3 regions of the Mesorhizobium sp. LjRoot246 genome follow, and region 3 is predicted to be linked to each of the others. Evidence: predicted binding sites of a transcription regulator. Region 3 holds the regulator's gene; each other region holds the start of a gene.
The links. Region 3 encodes PhoB, which activates phosphate uptake and scavenging genes when phosphate is short. Its sites were predicted from a motif close to TGTCATNNANCTGTCAT; they were not measured.
Positions count from the first base shown of each region.

Region 1: the regulator PhoB is predicted to act here: its motif matches at 3,991-4,007, upstream of phnF (phosphonate metabolism transcriptional regulator PhnF).
Region 2: the regulator PhoB is predicted to act here: its motif matches at 1,199-1,215, upstream of ACSQ3L_RS23800 (LTA synthase family protein).

Region 1 covers NZ_CAXUSN020000001.1:1,888,367-1,894,719, reverse strand. The annotation lists gene ACSQ3L_RS09090 (sugar ABC transporter ATP-binding protein) at 1-915, shown strand, start outside; gene ACSQ3L_RS09085 (ABC transporter permease) at 912-1,877, shown strand; gene ACSQ3L_RS09080 (zinc-binding alcohol dehydrogenase family protein) at 1,950-2,969, shown strand; gene phnF (phosphonate metabolism transcriptional regulator PhnF) at 3,218-3,967, opposite strand; gene phnG (phosphonate C-P lyase system protein PhnG) at 4,087-4,548, shown strand; gene phnH (phosphonate C-P lyase system protein PhnH) at 4,548-5,159, shown strand; gene ACSQ3L_RS09060 (carbon-phosphorus lyase complex subunit PhnI) at 5,161-6,273, shown strand; gene ACSQ3L_RS09055 (hypothetical protein) at 6,270-6,353, shown strand, end outside.
Region 2 covers NZ_CAXUSN020000001.1:4,831,888-4,838,240, forward strand. The annotation lists gene fabD (ACP S-malonyltransferase) at 23-976, opposite strand; gene ACSQ3L_RS23800 (LTA synthase family protein) at 1,229-3,181, shown strand; gene ACSQ3L_RS23805 (pilus assembly protein TadG-related protein) at 3,230-4,876, opposite strand; gene rpsF (30S ribosomal protein S6) at 5,364-5,864, shown strand; gene rpsR (30S ribosomal protein S18) at 5,864-6,112, shown strand; gene rplI (50S ribosomal protein L9) at 6,333-6,353, shown strand, end outside.
Region 3 covers NZ_CAXUSN020000001.1:1,533,614-1,539,966, forward strand. The annotation lists gene pstC (phosphate ABC transporter permease subunit PstC) at 1-280, shown strand, start outside; gene pstA (phosphate ABC transporter permease PstA) at 277-1,593, shown strand; gene pstB (phosphate ABC transporter ATP-binding protein PstB) at 1,611-2,435, shown strand; gene phoU (phosphate signaling complex protein PhoU) at 2,462-3,169, shown strand; gene phoB (phosphate regulon transcriptional regulator PhoB) at 3,186-3,875, shown strand; gene ACSQ3L_RS07330 (ROK family protein) at 3,877-5,124, opposite strand; gene xylF (D-xylose ABC transporter substrate-binding protein) at 5,394-6,353, shown strand, end outside.

The DNA.
Region 1 (6,353 bases), 350 kb from region 3:
CACCGCATGGAGGAAGTGTTCGAACTCGCCGACCGTGTTTCCGTGCTGCGCGACGGCACGCTGGTTGGCACCCGCAACATCGCCGAGACCAACGATGCCGAGCTGGTCAAGATGATGATCAACCGCTCGATCGAACAGGTCTACCACAAGGAGCATTTCACGCCGGGCGCCGCGATCCTCGAGGCGAGGAGCCTGTCCGGCAAGGGCTTCGAAAATGTCTCGATGACGGTTCGCGCCGGCGAGATCGTCGGTCTCTATGGCCTGATCGGCGCCGGACGCAGCGAGTTCGTCACCACGGTCTACGGCCGCCATCGCAAATCCGCCGGCCAGATCCTCTGGGAAGGCAAGGAGGTTCAGGTCAACTCCGAATATGACGCGATCAGGCTCGGCATGGCGCTGGCGCCGGAAAGCCGCCGCGACCAGGGCCTCTGCCTCAACCTGCCGGTCGGCTTCAACCTCAACCTGCCGATCTACAAGCGCATCTCGAACAATCTGCTGATTTCGAACATGCAGGAGAAGACGCAGGCCGATCGCCAGATCGCCGATCTGCGCATCAAGACACCGACACGCGGCGCGCTGGTGTCCAGCCTGTCGGGCGGAAACCAGCAGAAGATCGTCATCGGCAAATGGCTGGCGCACGGCGCCAAGCTGTTCATCTTCGACGAGCCGACGGTCGGCGTCGATGTCGGCACCAAGGCCGAGATCTACCGCCTGTTCGGCGCGCTGCTGTCGAAAGGCGCCGGCATCATCCTGATTTCGTCCTATCTGCCGGAAGTCTACGAGCTCGCCGACACGCTGCATGTGTTCCGGCGCGGCAAACTGGTGGCGACGCACGGTTTTCACGCCGCCAGCCACGAGGATATTCTCACGCAGGCGCTCGCCGAGAAACAAGAAAAGCTGGGAGGACAGATATGAGCACCGAGGCGATTGCTGTCGAAAAACCGAAGCGCAACTACAACGTCCTGTTTGGGCTGACGCTTCTGGCGCTGCTGGTGCTGCTGTGGATCGTGCTTTCGTTGGCGACCACAAGCTTCGCCTCCGGCAACAACATCGCCAATCTTTTGCGCCAGGGCTCGATGATCGCCATCATGGCGGTCGGCCAGACCTTCGTCATCATTACCGGCGGTATCGACCTGTCGGTCGGCGCCGTGGTCGGTTTTGCCACCGTGGTCGTCGCCATGATGATCAATGCCGGCTTCCCCATCTGGCTCGCCATCCTGGCGACGCTGCTGGTCGGCGTCGCCATCGGCATGTTCCACGGCTTCGGCATCGTCAAGATGGGCCTGCCGCCCTTCATCATCACGCTGGCAACCCTGACTTCGCTGCGCGGCATCGGCCTTTTGATGACCAACGGCAATTCGATCAACATCAACAGCGATACCTTCACCGCCTTCTCGCGCAGTTCCTTTATCGGCATCCCCAACCTGTTCTGGATGGTGATCCTGGTCGGCATTCCGGCCTATGTTTTCCTCCATCATAGCCGCTGGGGCCGCTATCTGTTCTCGGTCGGCTCCAATGCCGAGGCCTCGCGCCTGTCCGGCGTCAATGTCCAGCGCACCATCTACATGGCCTACACGTTGTCCGGCCTGTGCGCGGCCTTCGTCGGCGTGCTGCTGGCCGCCCGCATCGGCATCGGCAACCCCACCCAGGCCGAAGGCTGGGAGCTGCAGGCGATCGCTTCGTCGGTCATCGGCGGCACCTCGCTGTTCGGCGCCGTCGGCTCGGTGCACGGACCGCTGCTCGGCGCTTTCATCCTGGCCACCATCAACAACGGCGCCAACCTGCTCAACGTCAACTCGTTCTGGCAGCGCATCATCACCGGCGCGCTGATCATCATCATCGTCTACTTCGACGGCCTGCGCCGCCGCGGCAAGTAGATCATTCCTCGATCGATCACCGGCCCGCCAAAACCGACAGGCCGGCGATTTCATGACAGACTGGATTAAAGCATGAAAGCCGTCGTCTGCCGCTCGCCCGGCGATCTTGTCCTGGAAGACCGTCCCGCGCCCGGCGCGCCACCTGCCGGCTGGGCGCTGGTGGCGGTCAGCCATGTCGGCATCTGCGGCACCGACTACCACATCTTCGAGGGCAAGCACCCGTTCCTCGCCTATCCCCGCATCATGGGCCATGAGGTGTCGGGAACGATCGTCGAGACCGGCGAAGGCGTCGAACTTGCCGTTGGCGAGCGGGTCGTCATCAACCCCTATCTTTCCTGCGGCAAATGCATCGCCTGCCGGCACGGCAAGCCGAATTGCTGTGTCAGGATCGAGGTGCTGGGCGTCCATCGCGACGGCGCCATGTGCGAGCGCATCCTGGTGCCGGCGCAAAATCTCTATCCGGCCAACGGCCTGTCGCTGGCCGATGCCGCCGCTGTCGAGTTTCTGGCCATCGGCGCGCATGCGGTGCGGCGCGCCCGCGCCGATCCAGGCGCCCGCACGCTGGTCATCGGCGCCGGCCCGATCGGACTCGGCACCGCCATCTTCGCCCGCATCGCCGGGCTCGACGTGACACTGCTCGACATGAGCACGGAAAGACTGGACTTTGCTGCGAAAGAACTCGGCTTCGCAATACTCGACGGCTCGCGCGGCGCGGTGCCCGATCTGGTCAGGGAGGCGACATCGGGCGAAGGTTTCGACGTGGTCTTCGACGCCACCGGCAACACCCAGTCGGTGCAGTCGGCCTTTGCCCATGTCGCGCATGGCGGAACATTGGTGCTGGTCTCCGTCGTCAAGGACGACATCAGCTTTTCCGATCCGGAATTCCACAAACGCGAGATGACTCTGATCGGCAGCCGCAACGCGCTGCGTGCCGACTTCGATCACGTCGCCGCCTCGATCCGCAACGGCGCGGTGCCGCTGGCCAAGCTCGTCACCCACCGCACATCGCTTGCCGAGACGCCGCATGATCTTGCTCGCTGGGCACACGAGAAAACCGGGCTGATCAAGGCTGTGATCGAGGTGGGGTCATAACGCCCCGCGCAGGTCGACCCCCACTCCGTCTCGGCTTTGCCGAGCCACCTCTCCCCCGATCGACGGGGTAGAGGAAGGGTGCGAGCCTATTGCAGCCAACGCTCCTCAACCAAACTCCCTCCTTCTCCCGCCGCCAGCGGGCTCCCTTCCTCTCCCTCCGGAGGGGGGAGAGGTGGCTCGGCGAAGCCGAGACGGAGTGGGGGAAGGCGGTTCTCAAACGCCAAGCCGCTGACAAGTGAGCGCGATCACTACAGCGCCGACAGCTTCAGCTCCACCCGTTCGGCCGGGAAGCGCGACTCGGAAAACTGGATCGGCTGGCCGTCCGGCGTGACGTTGACAGCGACCGTGACCAGCACGATGGCGCCCGGCTGCAGGTCGAGATCGGCAAGGTCCGCCGCATCGGCATGGCGCGCCGACAGCACGGTCGACTGCCGGAGATAATCGTCGATGCCGAAGCGGGCCAGCGACGTGGTGATCGAGCCGGTCTCGGCCATCGCGGCATCGATGCCGGCAAAGCGCCTGGCCTCGAACCAGCCGACAGCGCGCGACACCGGCCGTCCATCGGCTTCGCCGCGCGTCTCCAGACGGATCACCTCGGCCCCCCTGGCAAGGCCAAGGCCCTCGGCGACGCGATGGCTGGCTGGCTCGACCGACGAGGCGAGCAGGACGATGTGCCTTTCCGTCGTCTGTCCTTGCAAGCCTGTCGAAAAGCGTGTGCGCGCGCTAATCGGATAGGACAGCCGCTTGCGTGACAACACGAAGGTGCCGCGCCCCTGCTCGGCCCGCAGCACGCCTTCCTGCACAAGGGCTGATATGGCGCTGCGCACGGTATGGCGGTTGACGCCATAGCGCTCGGCCAGCACGACTTCCGGCGGCAGCGCGGTATTCTCGACGAAATCGCCGATGGCGATCGCATGCAGCATCTTGTCGGCAATCTGCCGCCACAACGAAACGCCACTACGCCGCTCGATGCTGTCCGCCGCCAGCCGCCCGACCATCATTGCCCCCAGTATTCCATCGCTGTCATCCACCCGTCATGGACACGCGTTAGATAATAGGTATAATTTGTATAGTTGTCTATATCAATAGACAAATTTAGCAAAGAGGAATGCTGCTGATGCGAGGACAGGAAGCCCGCGACCAGGCCGAGCGCAAGGCCGCCATGTCAACCCTGGCACAATCCAGCGGCGATGACATCGTGCGGCTCTGGAACGAGGCCGGACTGCCTTCGGACGCCGAGCTGCTGCGCGGCCCCGAAACCGGACTGGTCACCCTGCGCGGCCGCATCGGCGGCGGCGGCGCTCCCTTCAATGTCGGCGAGGCGACCGTTACCCGCGCCACGGTCCGGCTGCCGTCCGGACAGGTCGGCCATTGCTATGCGCTTGGCCGCGACAAGCAGAAGGCAAGGCTGGCGGCCATCGCCGACGCACTGTGGCAGGACCCTGGCCGCCGCGCCGAGGTCGAGACCGGGCTGATAGCGCCGCTGCGGTTGGCACTGACCACGGCGCATGAAAAACGCCGCGCCGAGACGGCGGCAACGAAGGTGGATTTCTTCACCATGGTTCGCGGAGAAGACTGATGGACATTGCAGCGCAATCGATCGAGGGCGGTTTCGCCGATCCGGTCTTCGACGCCCAGACCGTATTCCGCGCGGTCATGGACGCGATGGCGCGGCCGGGCAGCGTGCAGCCGCTGCCGGCCTTCGCCCGCCCGCCGGCGCCGCTCTCGGCAAGCGCCGGCGCCATCGCGCTGGCGCTTTGCGACAATGACACGCCGCTCTGGCTCGACCCGGCTCTGCAGGCCTCCACCGCAATCAAATCCTGGCTTGGTTTCCACACCGGCGCGCCATTGGCCAACACGCCGGCCGATGCGCATTTCGCTCTGATCGCCACGCCGGCCGAGATGATGGCGCTGGACGGTTTTTCGCAGGGCACGCAGGACTATCCCGACCGTTCGACCACGCTGATCCTGCAGGTCGGCGATCTCGTCTCCGGCACGCCGCTGTTGCTCGAAGGTCCCGGCATCGAAACCAGCGCCACGATCGCGCCGGCGCGGATGCCGCGTCACTTCGTCGAACAGTGGAAGCAGAATATCAAGCGCTTTCCGCGCGGCGTCGACATCATCCTCGCCACATCGGACGGCGTCGCCTGCCTGCCGCGCACGACGCGCATCAAGACGATGGAGGCGTAGGATGTATGTCGCGGTAAAAGGCGGCGAAGCGGCCATTGCCAATGCCCACAGCCTGCTCGCCGACCGCCGGCGCGGCGACCGTTCGGTGCCGGCGCTGCGCCTTGACCAGATCGTCGAGCAGCTGGCGCTCGGCGTCGATCGGGTGATGAGCGAAGGCTCGCTCTACGACCGTGAACTGGCCGCCCTCGCCATCGCCCAGGCGCGTGGCGACATGATCGAGGCGATCTTCCTGGTGCGTGCCTATCGCACCACGCTACCGCGCTTTGGCTACTCCAAGCCGATCGACACCGCCAACATGCTGGTCGAGCGGCGCGTGTCGGCGACCTACAAGGACCTGCCCGGCGGCCAATTGCTTGGCCCCACCTTCGACTACACGCACAGACTGCTCGATCCCGAGCTTGCCGCCGGCGCTGACGTTGCCGAGCCGCTGCAGCGCGAGACCGAAGCGCAAGCCATGCCGCGCGTCTCGGCGATCCTTGCCCGCGAAGGCCTGATCGAGCCGGACGGCGACATGCCGCAGGACCATATCCCCGGCGACATCACCCGCGAGCCGCTGGAATTCCCGATGGCGCGCGACATCCGCCTGCAGGCGCTGTCACGCGGCGATGAGGGCTTCCTGCTGGCGCTCGGCTATTCCACGCAGCGCGGCTATGCCCGCAACCATCCCTTCGTCGGCGAAATCCGCATCGGCGAGGTCGAGCTGGAACTCGACGTGCCGGAACTGCCCTTCGCCGTGCCGCTCGGCACCGTCCGCGTCACCGAATGCCAGATGGTCAACCAGTTCAAGGGCTCGGCCAAGGCGCCGCCGCAATTCACCCGTGGCTACGGCCTGGTCTTCGGCCAGAGCGAGCGCAAGGCGATGGCGATGGCGCTCTGCGACCGCGCGTTGCGCGCCTCGGAATTGGGCGAGGATGTCGTCGCCGCCGCCCAGGACGAGGAGTTCGTCATTTCGCACTCCGACAACGTCCAGGCGACCGGCTTCGTCGAGCATCTGAAACTGCCGCACTATGTCGACTTCCAGGCCGAACTCGACCTCGTGCGCCGCATGCGTGCCGAATACGACGCGCGCGAGAATTCCGTGAAGGCGGAAGAAAAGAGGGAGGCAGCGGAATGAGCCTAGTCGCCCGACCCGCCGTGACCGCCGCCGCTATCATGGGAATGGCCGCCATACCCCCCGCCGTAGCTGTCGCTACC
Region 2 (6,353 bases), 3.3 Mb from region 3:
TGGTGAATTCAAGCCAGGCGGTTCAACCAAGCGCCGCCAGTGCCGCTTCGACCTCGGCCGCGGAACCGACCGAGGCAGTGGCGATGTCGCGGTTGATGCGCCGCGCCAAGCCTGAAAGCACCTTGCCGGCGCCAATCTCGTAGAGCGTTGTGACGCCGTTTGCGCCGAACCATTCCACCGTCTCGCGCCAGCGCACACGGGCAACCACCTGCTCGAACAGACGCCGTGCGATCTCGTCCGGGTCGTTGGTCGGGGTGACTGTAACATTGGGGACGATGGGGACGACCGGCGTGGCCTTCGCCACCCCGGCCAGCGCCTCGCGCATGACGTTCGCGGCCGGGGTCATCAGCGCGGAGTGGAACGGCGCGGAGACCTGCAGCATCAGCGCGCGCTTGGCGCCCTTTTCGGTGCACAGTTTGGCCGCCAGTTCGACCGCGGCCTTGGTGCCGGAAATGACCAGTTGGCCGCCGCCATTGTCGTTGGCGATCTGGCAGACCGAGCCCTTCCCGGTCCCTTGGGCAGCCTCTGCGCAGGCGGCTTCGACATCGGCCTGTTCCAACCCGATGATCGCCGCCATCGCGCCCTCGCCCGCCGGCACCGCCGCCTGCATCGCATTGCCGCGGATGCGCAGCAGCCGGGCGGCATCGGCAACCGAAACAAAGCCGGCGGCTGCGAGCGCCGAATACTCGCCCAGCGAATGGCCGGCGACATAGGTGACCTTGTCCTTCAGCGAGAAGCCGCGCGATTCCAGCGCCCGGATCGCGGCCAGCGACACGGCCATCAGCGCCGGCTGCGCGTTGGCGGTCAGCGTCAACACCTCTTCTGGCCCTTCCCAGATCAGTTTCGACAGATTTTCGCCGAGCGCGTCGTCGACCTCCTGGAAGACCCTGCGCGCCTCCGGAAAGGTGTCAGCAAGATCCTTGCCCATGCCGACAGCCTGGCTGCCTTGTCCAGGAAAGGTGAATGCAACGGCCATGCGAGGGCTCCCAAGGGCTGGTTTTGCTTGCCTGATAGACGAGTTTTTCTTGCCTGTGACGCAAGGCAGGCCGCCAAGTCAAGCCCGGTTCACCGCTGCCCGACGGCGACTTTGCCTGCCGAGCCCCTGTTGCGAAAGGGTTTTTGGCGATCACTCCTGATGAAAACCGCTCACGATTCGTTTGCTGGCTCTTCTTATTTTCGCTACAGCCGCTAGCTTTGCGTGACAATTCCATGACAATCGAGTGACGTGTTGTCGCTGGGTGGGGAAGTTAAAGTGGCAAAGAGTTCGAAACGCGCCGGAAAAGCCGCGCCACAGTTCCTGGAAGACGATCCGTCCACCGGCTATCTGCCAGGCAGGAGATGGCCGGTCGTGCGCTATGGGCTGATCAGCCTGGCAATCGCGGCTGTCCTGGTGTTTGCCATCGAGCTGATCGTGCGCGGCGACTTCGCCGGCACCGTCTCCTTCTTCCTGCAGCCGTTCAAGCCCGGCTGGACCACCATTGTCGTGTTCGCGCTGCTCCTGATCGGCTTCGATGCGGTGCTCGGCCGCAGCCACCAGAGCCTGATGATCGTCGCGCCGCTGACCCTGTCGCTTGCTTTCGTCGGTCACCAAAAGTCGCACTATCTCGGCGATCCGCTCTATCCGACCGATTTCCTTTATGCCCGCCAGATCTTCGCGCTGTTGCCGCTGCTGGTGCGCGAACGGCCGATGACCGCGCTTGCCATGGTCGTCGGCATCGTCGCCGGCCTGTCGTTGCTCGTCTACGGCTGGCGGCTATGGCGCCGCAAGGTTCCCGCACTCAGCCGCAAGGGCCGCCTTGCGCGGCTGACGCTGGCAGTACCGCTGCTCGCCTTCTTCGTTTCGATCATGGACTACGCCACCTTCTCCTGGACCAGGGATCGGCTGCAGATCATCCCGATCATGTGGGATCAGAAGGAAAACTATGCCTCCAACGGCTTTGCGCTGGCCTTTGCTCTCAACGTGCCTATGGCGCACGTTTCGGCGCCGCCGGGCTATTCCGACAAGGCAATCGCCGCGATCGGCAGGACTGATGTGATCGCCTCGGTGCCCGCCGAAAAGCCCGACATCATCATCGTCATGAGCGAGTCCTTCTGGGATCCGACCAAGCTGCCCGGCGTCAGCATCACGCCCGATCCGATCCCCAATGTGCGGGCGCTGCGCTCTGGCTCGATGTTCTCGCCGGAATTCGGCGGCATGACCGCCAACATCGAGTTCGAGGCGCTGACCGGCTTTTCCAACGCTTTCCTGCCCGCCGGCAGCATCCCCTATCAGCAATATGTGCGCACGCCGACGCCTTCGCTCGCGACTTTCCTGAAGAGCCAGGGCTACCGGGCGCGCGCCATCCATCCCGGCACCAACTGGTTCTGGAACCGTGGCGCGGTCTACGCCGATTTCGGCTTCAACGATTTCAAGTCGGAAGAAACGCTGCCGCCCATGCAAAAGCGCGGGCCGCTGGCATCGGACGCGGCGATGACCGACGAGATCATCGGCGAGGCCGACGCCAGCGACGAGCCGGTGTTCTTCTTTGCGGTCAGCCTGCAAAACCATGGTCCCTACGAGCCGAACCGCTATTACAATCCGACACATAAGGTGCAGGCGCCGATCAGCCAGTGGGCGCGCGAATCGCTGCTCAGCTACGCCGAGGGCTCAGCCGATGCCGATCGCGGTCTTGAACGCCTCGTCGAGTGGGCGAAGAAACGCTCCCGCCCCACCGTGATCGCCTTTTTCGGCGACCACCTGCCGCCGCTGGGGCCGGTCTATGTCGAAACCGGTTTCCTGAAGGACAATGTCGCGCCGCGCAAGGAAGCGTCGCCCGAGGCTGCACTCGAACATCACGAGACGCCTCTGGTCATCTGGTCGAACCGCACCGGCCCGGCTGAGGACATGGGCGCCGTCAGCCCGGCCTTCCTGCCCTATCATATCCTGAAGACGGCCGGCATCAGCCATCCCTATTACACCGGCTTCCTGGGCGAGATGCGCGAACGTTACCGTGTCGTCGACCGCAATTTGCTGCTGACGCCGACTGGCGAGGCCACGCCCGATTGGGCGCGGCAGAAGGAGATCGACCCGGCAATCCGCGACTTCCGCCTGCTGCAGTACGATATGATGTTCGGCAAGCGTCGGGCAGCGCCTGACTTCTTCCCCGAAACGGTCGACAAGGTTGTCGCCCATACGAGTTGAGACGGATCGATCCCGTCAGGGCCGGCCCATCTCTCTCGGACCAAGTGTTCAATTCGTCAATTGCAGTTTCGTAAACTTGTTGGCGATCTGCAGGAACACGTTCGGCAGTTTTGCCGGATCGTTGACGGCATAATAGCCGCTCGGATCAGAGGCGCATGCGCTGTAAAGCTCGCGGTTGGCGGCGGTGTCGGACTGCAGCACCATGGTGTAGATTTGCACGCCCTCGTTCTTCAATTGCGTGCAAACGCTTTTGGTCCAGCCGTCGACATTGCGCGCCGCGGTGATCTGGTTGTCGGATCCGAAACGGCCACCCGCCAGATAGCCATAGGATGTGTAGTCGGACTTTGTCGCAAGTTCTTCGCTTGCGCCATAGACGACGTTCTCTCCATCGGTGAGCAACAGCACGATCTTGCTGATGCCAGGCGTCTTCCACGGCGCTCCATCGGTGTAGGGCGCGGCGGGCGACAGCACCCGCATGCCCCACGACAGGCCTTCGGAGACATTGGTGCCTGAACCGTTCCACTCGGTCATCTCGCTGGCTGCCTTGCGCAACTTGTCGAAATCGTCGGTGAGGGGAACGACCGGTGTGGGGCAGGCGCGGTTCGGGCCAACGGTGACAGGGGTGCCCGTCTCGGTGATGAGCTCCTTGACGGGCGCCACATATTTGGCGACCTTCTCCTTGGCAGCCTTGCCGGGCGTCAACGGATCTTCGAGATCGCTGAAATCGATGCCGAGACGGTTGCCTTTCTGCTTATCGAGCTTGGTCTTGTCGTAGCCGTCGTCGAGATAGGAATTGTTGTAGTGCCTGGCCGAGTTGCCATACGAGGCAGACGGCGTTTGGGCAATTTCCGGATCGTCCGGCGCAAAATACGGCACGAACAGCGTGTCGGGCTTGTCCGGATCGGGCGGCGTGTCGGAAATATTGTAAGCGCCCGGCCGCGCCTCGACGCAGCCTTTCCATCCGGTGCCGTTCCATCCCGCATCTGTCCATCCGGTCGCCTTGAGCTGCTTGAAAAGCGCCATATGATGGGGACGCTTGCCGTCGATGACCGGGAAATTGACACCGTTGGTGGAAGACTTGCCGTCCATGTCGATCCAGGACGGGTCGAATTCATCGCCATCGACATTGACGGCCGTGACGAATGGAACCAGCGAAGCCCGGACCTGGCGCGTCGGCGATTTTGCCGACTCGAGCGTGTCGAGCAACGATTTCGTCGCCGTCCTCAGCGCCGTCATGCGAGCGCCGGCCATGGAACCGGTGTTGTCCAGCACCAGCACGACTTCGAGCTGATTGTTCGATTCGACCGCGGAGGCATCGACCGCGATGTGCTTGCTGTTGCCGAACAGGAAGGCGAAGTTGAGATTGACGTCCGCCGAGGCAACCGCCTTTGTCTTGACGAAGTTGACGCCCTTGTCGACAGTCAATGTCGCCTGCGCATTGCTGAGTTCGCCATGACCGACGATGTTGGCCTGGAAATAGCGGTTGAAAGCGTCATTGCGGCTGATGTCGAGATCGCCAAGATGCGAAGAAGCAAGGTTTGCCGAATCAAGGGCATTCTGCAGATTGCCCTTGGCCCGCATCAGGGTCGAGACATCGGTTGCAAAACCGACAGCCGTCAGGATGACCGGCAAGCCCAATCCCAGCACTAGCGAGAAATTGCCGCTCGTCGAGCGCCAGAACTTGTTGAGAAGCATCCATACCCCCGGAAAATGCTTGCCGCGCTTTTTGTGCGCGGGTTATCCGGCTTCTGCGCCTCGCATGATGAATCGACGGTTGACGCTGGGTTTCAACTCCGCACGACCTGACATTGTGGTTAAGGCGCAGTTGCCGGAAAACCCCGAAGCCTAGCCGTTATTGCTGTTTGATTTTTGGCCGCCTGCGACGCGGACGACATCATCTGCTTACGACAAACGACATCGCCTGCCCTTGCGTTGTAGCCGGATTGCTATATAGACGCCCGCAATCTGCCGGTCCTTGCTGGGGGCTGAACGGAGGGCCGGAGGTTTTCTCGAAAACCTTCGTGTGAAGCCAGAAGTGCTTCCGCCTCCCGTGTCTCCGCTCTCGACCGTCTCGTTATGCTCCTTTCTTCCCCGTACCCTTCGAGGGTTTGCGGGTCAGAGAAGTTGCAGAGGCTTTTGCCGCCGGGAACCGGGAGAGAAACGAAGAAAGGCATAAGACATAATGGCTCTTTACGAACATGTGTTTCTTGCCCGGCAGGACCTCTCGCAGCAGCAGGTCGATGCGCTTGTCGAACAGTACAAGGGTGTCATCTCCGCAAATGGCGGGTCCGTCGGTCGGGTCGAGAACTGGGGACTGAAGTCCCTCACCTACCGGGTCAACAAGAACCGGAAGGCTTACTACACGCTGATGGACCTGAATTGCCCGGCGGCCGCGCTCAACGAGATGGAGCGCCAGATGGGCCTGTCCGAAGACGTGCTGCGTTTCCTGACCATCAAGGTCGAGGCGCATGAGGAAGGCCCCTCGGCCATGATGCAAAAGCGCGAAGAGCGCTCGGACCGCGGCGGCTTCGGCGACCGCGACCGTGGCGATCGTGGCCCGCGCTCATTCGGCGACCGCGATCGCGGCGACCGCGGCGATCGTCCGCCGCGCTCGTTCGGCGACGCTGGTGCCGATCGTGGTCCGCGCCGTCCGCGCGAAGGCTTTGAAGGGGGTGCAGAATAATGGTCGACATCAACCAGATCCCGACCCGGCGCCCGTTCCATCGCCGCCGCAAGACCTGCCCGTTCTCGGGTGCCAACGCGCCCAAGATCGACTACAAGGACGTGCGTCTGCTGCAGCGCTACATTTCAGAGCGCGGCAAGATCGTGCCGTCGCGCATCACCGCCGTCAGCCAGAAGAAGCAGCGCGAACTCGCCAAGGCGATCAAGCGCGCCCGCTTCCTCGGTCTGCTGCCCTACGTGGTTCGCTAATATCTCCAATGCGGGCGGCTCGCCGCCCGCTCTTCTCCCACGGCGACGGGCGCCGCAGGATTGAATATCAAATCCCGGGTTGAGGCTAAAAACCTCTAACTGCCGCGACAGGCAGGACAGCGACACCAGCGCCTCAGGCGCTCAAGCTTCCTGACCTGTTCCAGAGACATTCGGCGTCGATCTCATCGATCGATTGGCGCCCAACAGAAGGAACAAAACCATGGAAGTCATTCTTCTCGAA
Region 3 (6,353 bases):
CATCGTCGGTGCCATCCTGTTGACCGCCTCGCGCGCCATCGGCGAAACGATGATCGTCGTGCTGGCGGCGGGCGTCGCCGCCAATCTCACCATCAACCCGTTCGAGGCGATGACGACCATCACCGTCAAGATCGTCAACCAGCTCACCGGCGACCTCGAGTTCAATTCGCCGCAGACGCTGGTCGCCTTCGCGCTCGGCCTGACGCTGTTCGCGCTGACGCTGGTGATGAACATCGTCGCGCTCTACATCGTGCGCAAATACCGGGAGCAGTACGAATGACCGACATCCCCATGGATACGATGGTCAGGGCCGCGGCCCATCCGCGCCGCGACATCGGCCTGAAGGCCCGTTACGCCGCCGAACGCCGTTTCCGCATCTACGGCGCCGTGGCGATTTCCGTTGGCCTGGCGTTCCTGGCCATCATGCTGATCACCATCGTCTCGAAAGGCTACACCGCCTTCTGGCAGACGACGGTATCGCTGCCGATCACGTTCGATGAGAAGGTGATCGATCCTTCCGGAAAGCGCGCCACGGATCCGAGCGTTCTGATCAAGGCAAATTATCCCAAGCTCGCCGAAAACGCGCTGGTCGCCAAGCTCGGCATCAATCCCGACGACAAGCCGGCAATCAGGCAGCTCAAGGGCTTCCTGTCGGAAGGCGCCCGCGTCCAGTTGCGCGACATCGTCGCAGCCGATCCGTCGGTCATCGGCACGACGCGCGACGTCAACATCCTCACCGCCGCCAATCTCGACTCGGCTTTCAAGGGCCAGATCGACCTCAGTGTCGAGGAAGCGCGACGCAAGGTCTCGGACCAGCAGATCGCCTGGATGAACAAGCTCAAGGCCGATGGCGTGATGGCGGAGCATTTCAACACCGGCCTGTTCTCTTATGGCGCCTCCAGCCGCCCGGAAACGTCGGGCATGGGCGTGGCGATCATCGGCTCCTTTTACATGATGGTGATCGTGTTGCTCCTGGCGCTGCCAATCGGTGTCGCCGCTTCGATCTATCTTGAGGAATTCGCCAAGAAGAACCGCCTCACCGACCTGATCGAGGTCAATATCAACAATCTGGCCGCCGTGCCGTCGATCGTATTCGGCCTGCTCGGCCTCTCGGTGTTTATCAATTTCCTAGGCATGCCGCGCTCCGCCGCTTTCGTCGGCGGCCTGGTGCTGACGCTGATGACGCTGCCGACGATCATCATCGCGACGCGCGCGGCACTTGCCGCCGTGCCGCCGTCGATCCGCTCGGCAGCTCTCGGTCTTGGCGCCTCCAAAATGCAGATGGTGTTCCAGCACATCCTGCCGCTTGCCGCGCCCGGCATACTCACGGGCACTATCATCGGTCTGGCACGTGCGCTCGGCGAAACCGCCCCGTTGCTCTTGATCGGCATGGTCGCCTTCGTCGCCGATTATCCGAAGACGCCTTTCGATCCGGCCACCGCGCTGCCGGTGCAGATCTACATGTGGGCGAACGAAGCCGAACGCGCCTTCGTCGAGCGTATGTCCGGCGCCATCATCATCCTGCTCGTCTTCCTTATGGCCATGAACATCACCGCGATCGTGCTTCGGCGTCGGTTCGAGCGGCGCTGGTAGAAAAAAGGCATTTTGGTATGAACATCATGACCGAACAGTCCCTTGAAAACGCAGTGGGCGACAAGATGAACGCCAAGTCGAACGAAGTGATCAAAATGCGCGGCGACAAGGTCGGCGTGTTCTACGGCGAGAAGCAGGCGCTGTTCGATGTCAATCTCGACGTCCGCCTCAATCAGGTGACGGCGCTGATCGGCCCCTCCGGCTGCGGCAAGTCCACTTTCCTGCGCTGCCTCAACCGCATGAACGACACCATCGATTCAGCGCGGGTAACCGGCAAGATAACGCTCGACGAAGAGGACATCTACGACAAGAACATCGACGTCGTCGAGCTCAGGGCGCGCGTCGGCATGGTGTTCCAGAAGCCCAATCCGTTCCCCAAGTCGATCTACGAGAACGTCGCCTATGGCCCGCGCATCCACGGACTGGCCAAGCGCAAGGCCGACATGGATCAGATCGTCGAGTCGAGCCTGAAGAAGGCGGCAATCTGGAACGAGGTCAAGGACCGCCTGCAGGAACCTGGCACCGGCCTTTCCGGTGGCCAGCAGCAGCGTCTTTGCATTGCGCGCGCCATCGCCGTGTCGCCCGAGGTGATCCTCATGGACGAACCGTGTTCGGCGCTCGACCCGATCGCCACCGCTCGCGTCGAGGAACTGATCGACGAACTGCGTCAGAACTACACGATCGTCATCGTCACCCACTCGATGCAGCAGGCGGCGCGCGTGTCGCAGCGCACCGCGATGTTCCATCTCGGCTATCTGGTTGAGGAGGGAGCCACCGACAAGATGTTCACCACCCCCGACGACAAACGCACCCAGGACTATATCACCGGCCGGTTCGGCTAAGTTCAGGCATACGAGGGACGAAGATCATGGGTGAACATACCGTCGCATCTTTCGATGAGGATCTGGAGCAGATCAGCCGCCTGATCCGCGACATGGGCGATCTCGCCCGCTTGATGGTCAGTGGCTCGACCAAGGCATTGCTCAATTCGGACAATGCGCTTGCACAGCGCGTCGTCTCCGACGACGCCATCATGGACGCGCGCCAGCGTGAGCTCGACGACCGGGCCATCACGCTGATCGCCAAGCGCCAGCCGATGGCCAACGACCTGCGTGCGGTGGTCGGTTCGATCCGCATGGCCGGCGATCTCGAACGCATTGGCGACCTTGCCAAGAACATCGCCAAGCGCGTCGGCACCGTCGGGCTGAGCGTCACGCCGCGCGACCTGTCGCATTCGATCGACGGGATGGCGCAGCTGGTGTTGATCCAGGTGCAGGGCGTGATCGAGGAATATGCGGCGCGCGACGCCGAGGCCTTGGCCAAACTGCGCGCCGACGACGAGCGCATCGACGTGAAATACACCTCCGTGTTTCGCGAGCTGCTGACCTATATGATGGAAGACCCGCGCAACATCACGGCCTGCACGCATCTGTTGTTCTGCGCCAAGAACCTCGAGCGCATCGGCGACCATGTGACCAACATCGCCGAAAATGCCTATTATGTTTTGACCGGCACGCAACTGCCCGCCAATCGTCCGAAGCAGGACGAGACGGCAATGTCCGCGCCAGCGGCATGACAGGGGTAACCAGCCGATGATCGCGCCACGCATCATGGTGGTGGAGGATGAGGAGCCGCTAGGCGTGCTGCTCCGCTACAATCTGGAGTCCGAGGGTTACCAGGTCGAGGTGGTGACGCGCGGCGACGAGGCCGAGATCCGGCTGCAGGAGAACGTTCCCGACCTTCTGGTGCTCGACTGGATGGTGCCGGCGGTTTCCGGCATCGAACTCTGCCGGCGCCTGCGAATGCGTCCAGAGACCGAGCGGCTGCCGATCATCATGCTGACCGCGCGCGGCGAGGAAAGCGATCGCGTGCGCGGCCTGTCGACCGGCGCCGACGACTATCTGGTCAAGCCGTTCTCGACCCCGGAGTTCATGGCCCGCGTCAAGGCGCTGCTGCGCCGCGCCAAACCGGAAGTGCTGTCCAGCGTGCTCAAGGTCGGCGACATCGTGCTCGACCGCGAGTCGCACCGGGTCTATCGCAAGAAGAGCGAGATCCGCCTCGGGCCGACCGAATTCCGCCTGCTCGAATTCATGATGCGTCATCCCGGCCGCGTGTTCTCGCGCAGCCAGCTGCTCGACAATGTCTGGGGCGAGACGATCTACATCGACGAGCGCACGGTCGACGTGCATGTCGGCCGGCTGCGCAAGGCGGTCAACAACGGCCGCATGCCCGACGTCATCCGCACGATCCGAGGCGCGGGCTACGCCATCAGGGAGGACTAACTCAAGCGACGTTCTTACCGACGAGGCCCGCTCTCGCCTGCGCGCCGGGCGCGAAAATCTCCTGATCGACGAAGGTCAGCGCCCGCATCGCGCAGCCTTCGCGGATCAGCGGCAGTTCGTTGGGCTCGGTGTCGAAGGAAATCGATTTCGAGTGCTGGCCGCCGGCGGTCTGGGCGATGGCCTCGCGCAGCGCCGGCTCGATCAGGTCGAAAGCGGCGGCACTGGCGCCGACCATGGCAACGGGTGCCGGGTCGATCAGCGCAAACAGGCTGCCGAGGCCGTAGCCGAGCGCTTCGCCGGCTTTGCGGTAGGCTTCCCGCTCCGGTCCATCCCTTTCGCGGGCCGCGGTCGCCAGGGCGCGCATGTCGGCATCGCTGACATCGGCAACGGGTTCTGCGTCCTCACCCAGTTGCCTTGCGTTGCGCCAGATGGCGTAGTTGCCGGCATAGGCCTCGACGCAGCCGCGCCGTCCGCAGCGACACAGCGCGCCGTTCGGCCGGTGGATCATGTGGCCGAACTCGCCGCCCGAGGAATGGGTGCCGGTGAACAGCTCGCCCTTCAGCACCAGGCCCATGCCGATGCCGTGCGACAGGAGGATGGCGATGAAATCGTCACGGTAGCGCTGGGGATCGCGCCAGCGCAGCGCTATCGCCATCATGTTGCAGTCGTTTTCCATGGTGGCGGGAATGCCGAACTCGTCTTCGAGTATGTCGGCGAAGGCGATATCGGTGTGCGGCGTGATCGGCGACCACAGCATGGCGCGGGCACGCGTGTCGGTGATGCCCTGGATCGCCAGCGCGATGCGGGCAATGCTGCGCACGTCAAGGTCGGGATCTTCGAGGCGGCGCCGCACGATTGCGACGCATTCGCCGATCAGCGCGTCGCGCGGCATGGTCAGCGTGTCCAGCCGGCGCTGTTCCTCGGCGACTACCTGGCCTGCATAGTCGATGACAGTGACGGAGAGAAAATTCAGCGACAGCACCACGGTCATCACCGCCGCCGCTTCGGGATTGAGGCTGAGGCCGACCTGCGGCCGGCCGCGCTTGAGCGAGCCAGCCTCGCTCGGCTTGCTTTCGGTCAGGATGCCTTCGCCAATGAGATCGGAAGAGATCGCCGATATGGTCGAATGGCTGAGTCCGGTTGTCGCGGCGATCTCGGTGCGTGAGGGCTGTCCGGAGCGGCGCACGGCCGCGATCACCATCGCGCGGTTGCGACGGCGCAAATCGTCGTGGCGGATTCCGACCGACATGTTTCTTCACATCCTCCCGGTCGCCGCGGTTCTTCCTGCCCTGGAACGCTGCCGGCAACGCGGTCAAATACTGGCAGACGTAGGCCGACCTGTCATTTATTTATTCCGAGGCTCGAAAAAATTTCGGAAGGACATCAAAATCCATCAGAATCGATGTTGACAGCGTTCGGGTGTTGGATCAGTATTTTTTCGAGGCTCGAAAAAATAGGGCCTCTGTGCCGGCCTTCGGGTCAGTTTGGTCGCGCCATACGCGGCGCAGGGAGGATAATATGAAAAGATTCACAGCCGCCATCCTGGCGGGTGTCGCCATGTCGCTGACGCTCGCGTCGGTCGCGCAGGCGAAGGACAAGGTCATCGGCGTTTCATGGTCCAACTTCCAGGAAGAGCGCTGGAAGACCGACGAGGCTGCGATGAAAACGGCGATCGAGGCCGCCGGCGACAAATACATCTCCGCCGATGCGCAGTCCAATCCCGGCAAGCAGCTTACCGATGTCGAGAGCCTGATCTCGCAGGGCGCCAATTCGCTGATCATCCTGGCGCAGGATGCCTCGGCCATCGGCCCGGCCGTGCAGAAGGCGCTGGACGAAGGCATTCCGGTCGTCGGCTATGACCGGCTGATCGAGAACAAGGACGTCTTCTACCTGACCTTCGACAACAAGGAAGTCGGCCGCATGCAGGCCCGCGAAGTGTTCAAGGCCAAGCCGGAAGGCAACTATGTCTTCATCAAGGGTTCGGGTGCCGATCCGAATGCCGATTTCCTGTTCGCCGGCTCCATGGAAGTGCTCAAGGACGCCATCGACAGCGGCAAGATCAAGAATGTCGGCGAGGCCTATACTGACGGCTGGCTGCCCGCCAATGCCCAGAAGAACATGGAACAGTTCCTGACCGCCAACGACAACAAGGTCGATGCAGTGGTCGCGGCCAATGACGGCACCGCAGGCGGCGTCGTCGCGGCGCTGACGGCGCAGGGCCTTGCCGGCACCGTGCCAGTCTCGGGCCAGGACGGCGACCATGCAGCACTCAACCGCATCGCTCTCGGCACGCAGACCGTGTCGGTGTGGAAGGACGCGCGCGAACTCGGCAAGAACGCCGCCGAGATCGCCTCGCAGCTCGCCGACGGCAAGAAGACAGGTGACATTGCCGGCGCCAAGGACTTCACGACGCCGGGCGGCAACACCGTCAAGTCGCTGTTCCTGACCCCAGTTGCCATCACCAAGGACAATCTCAAC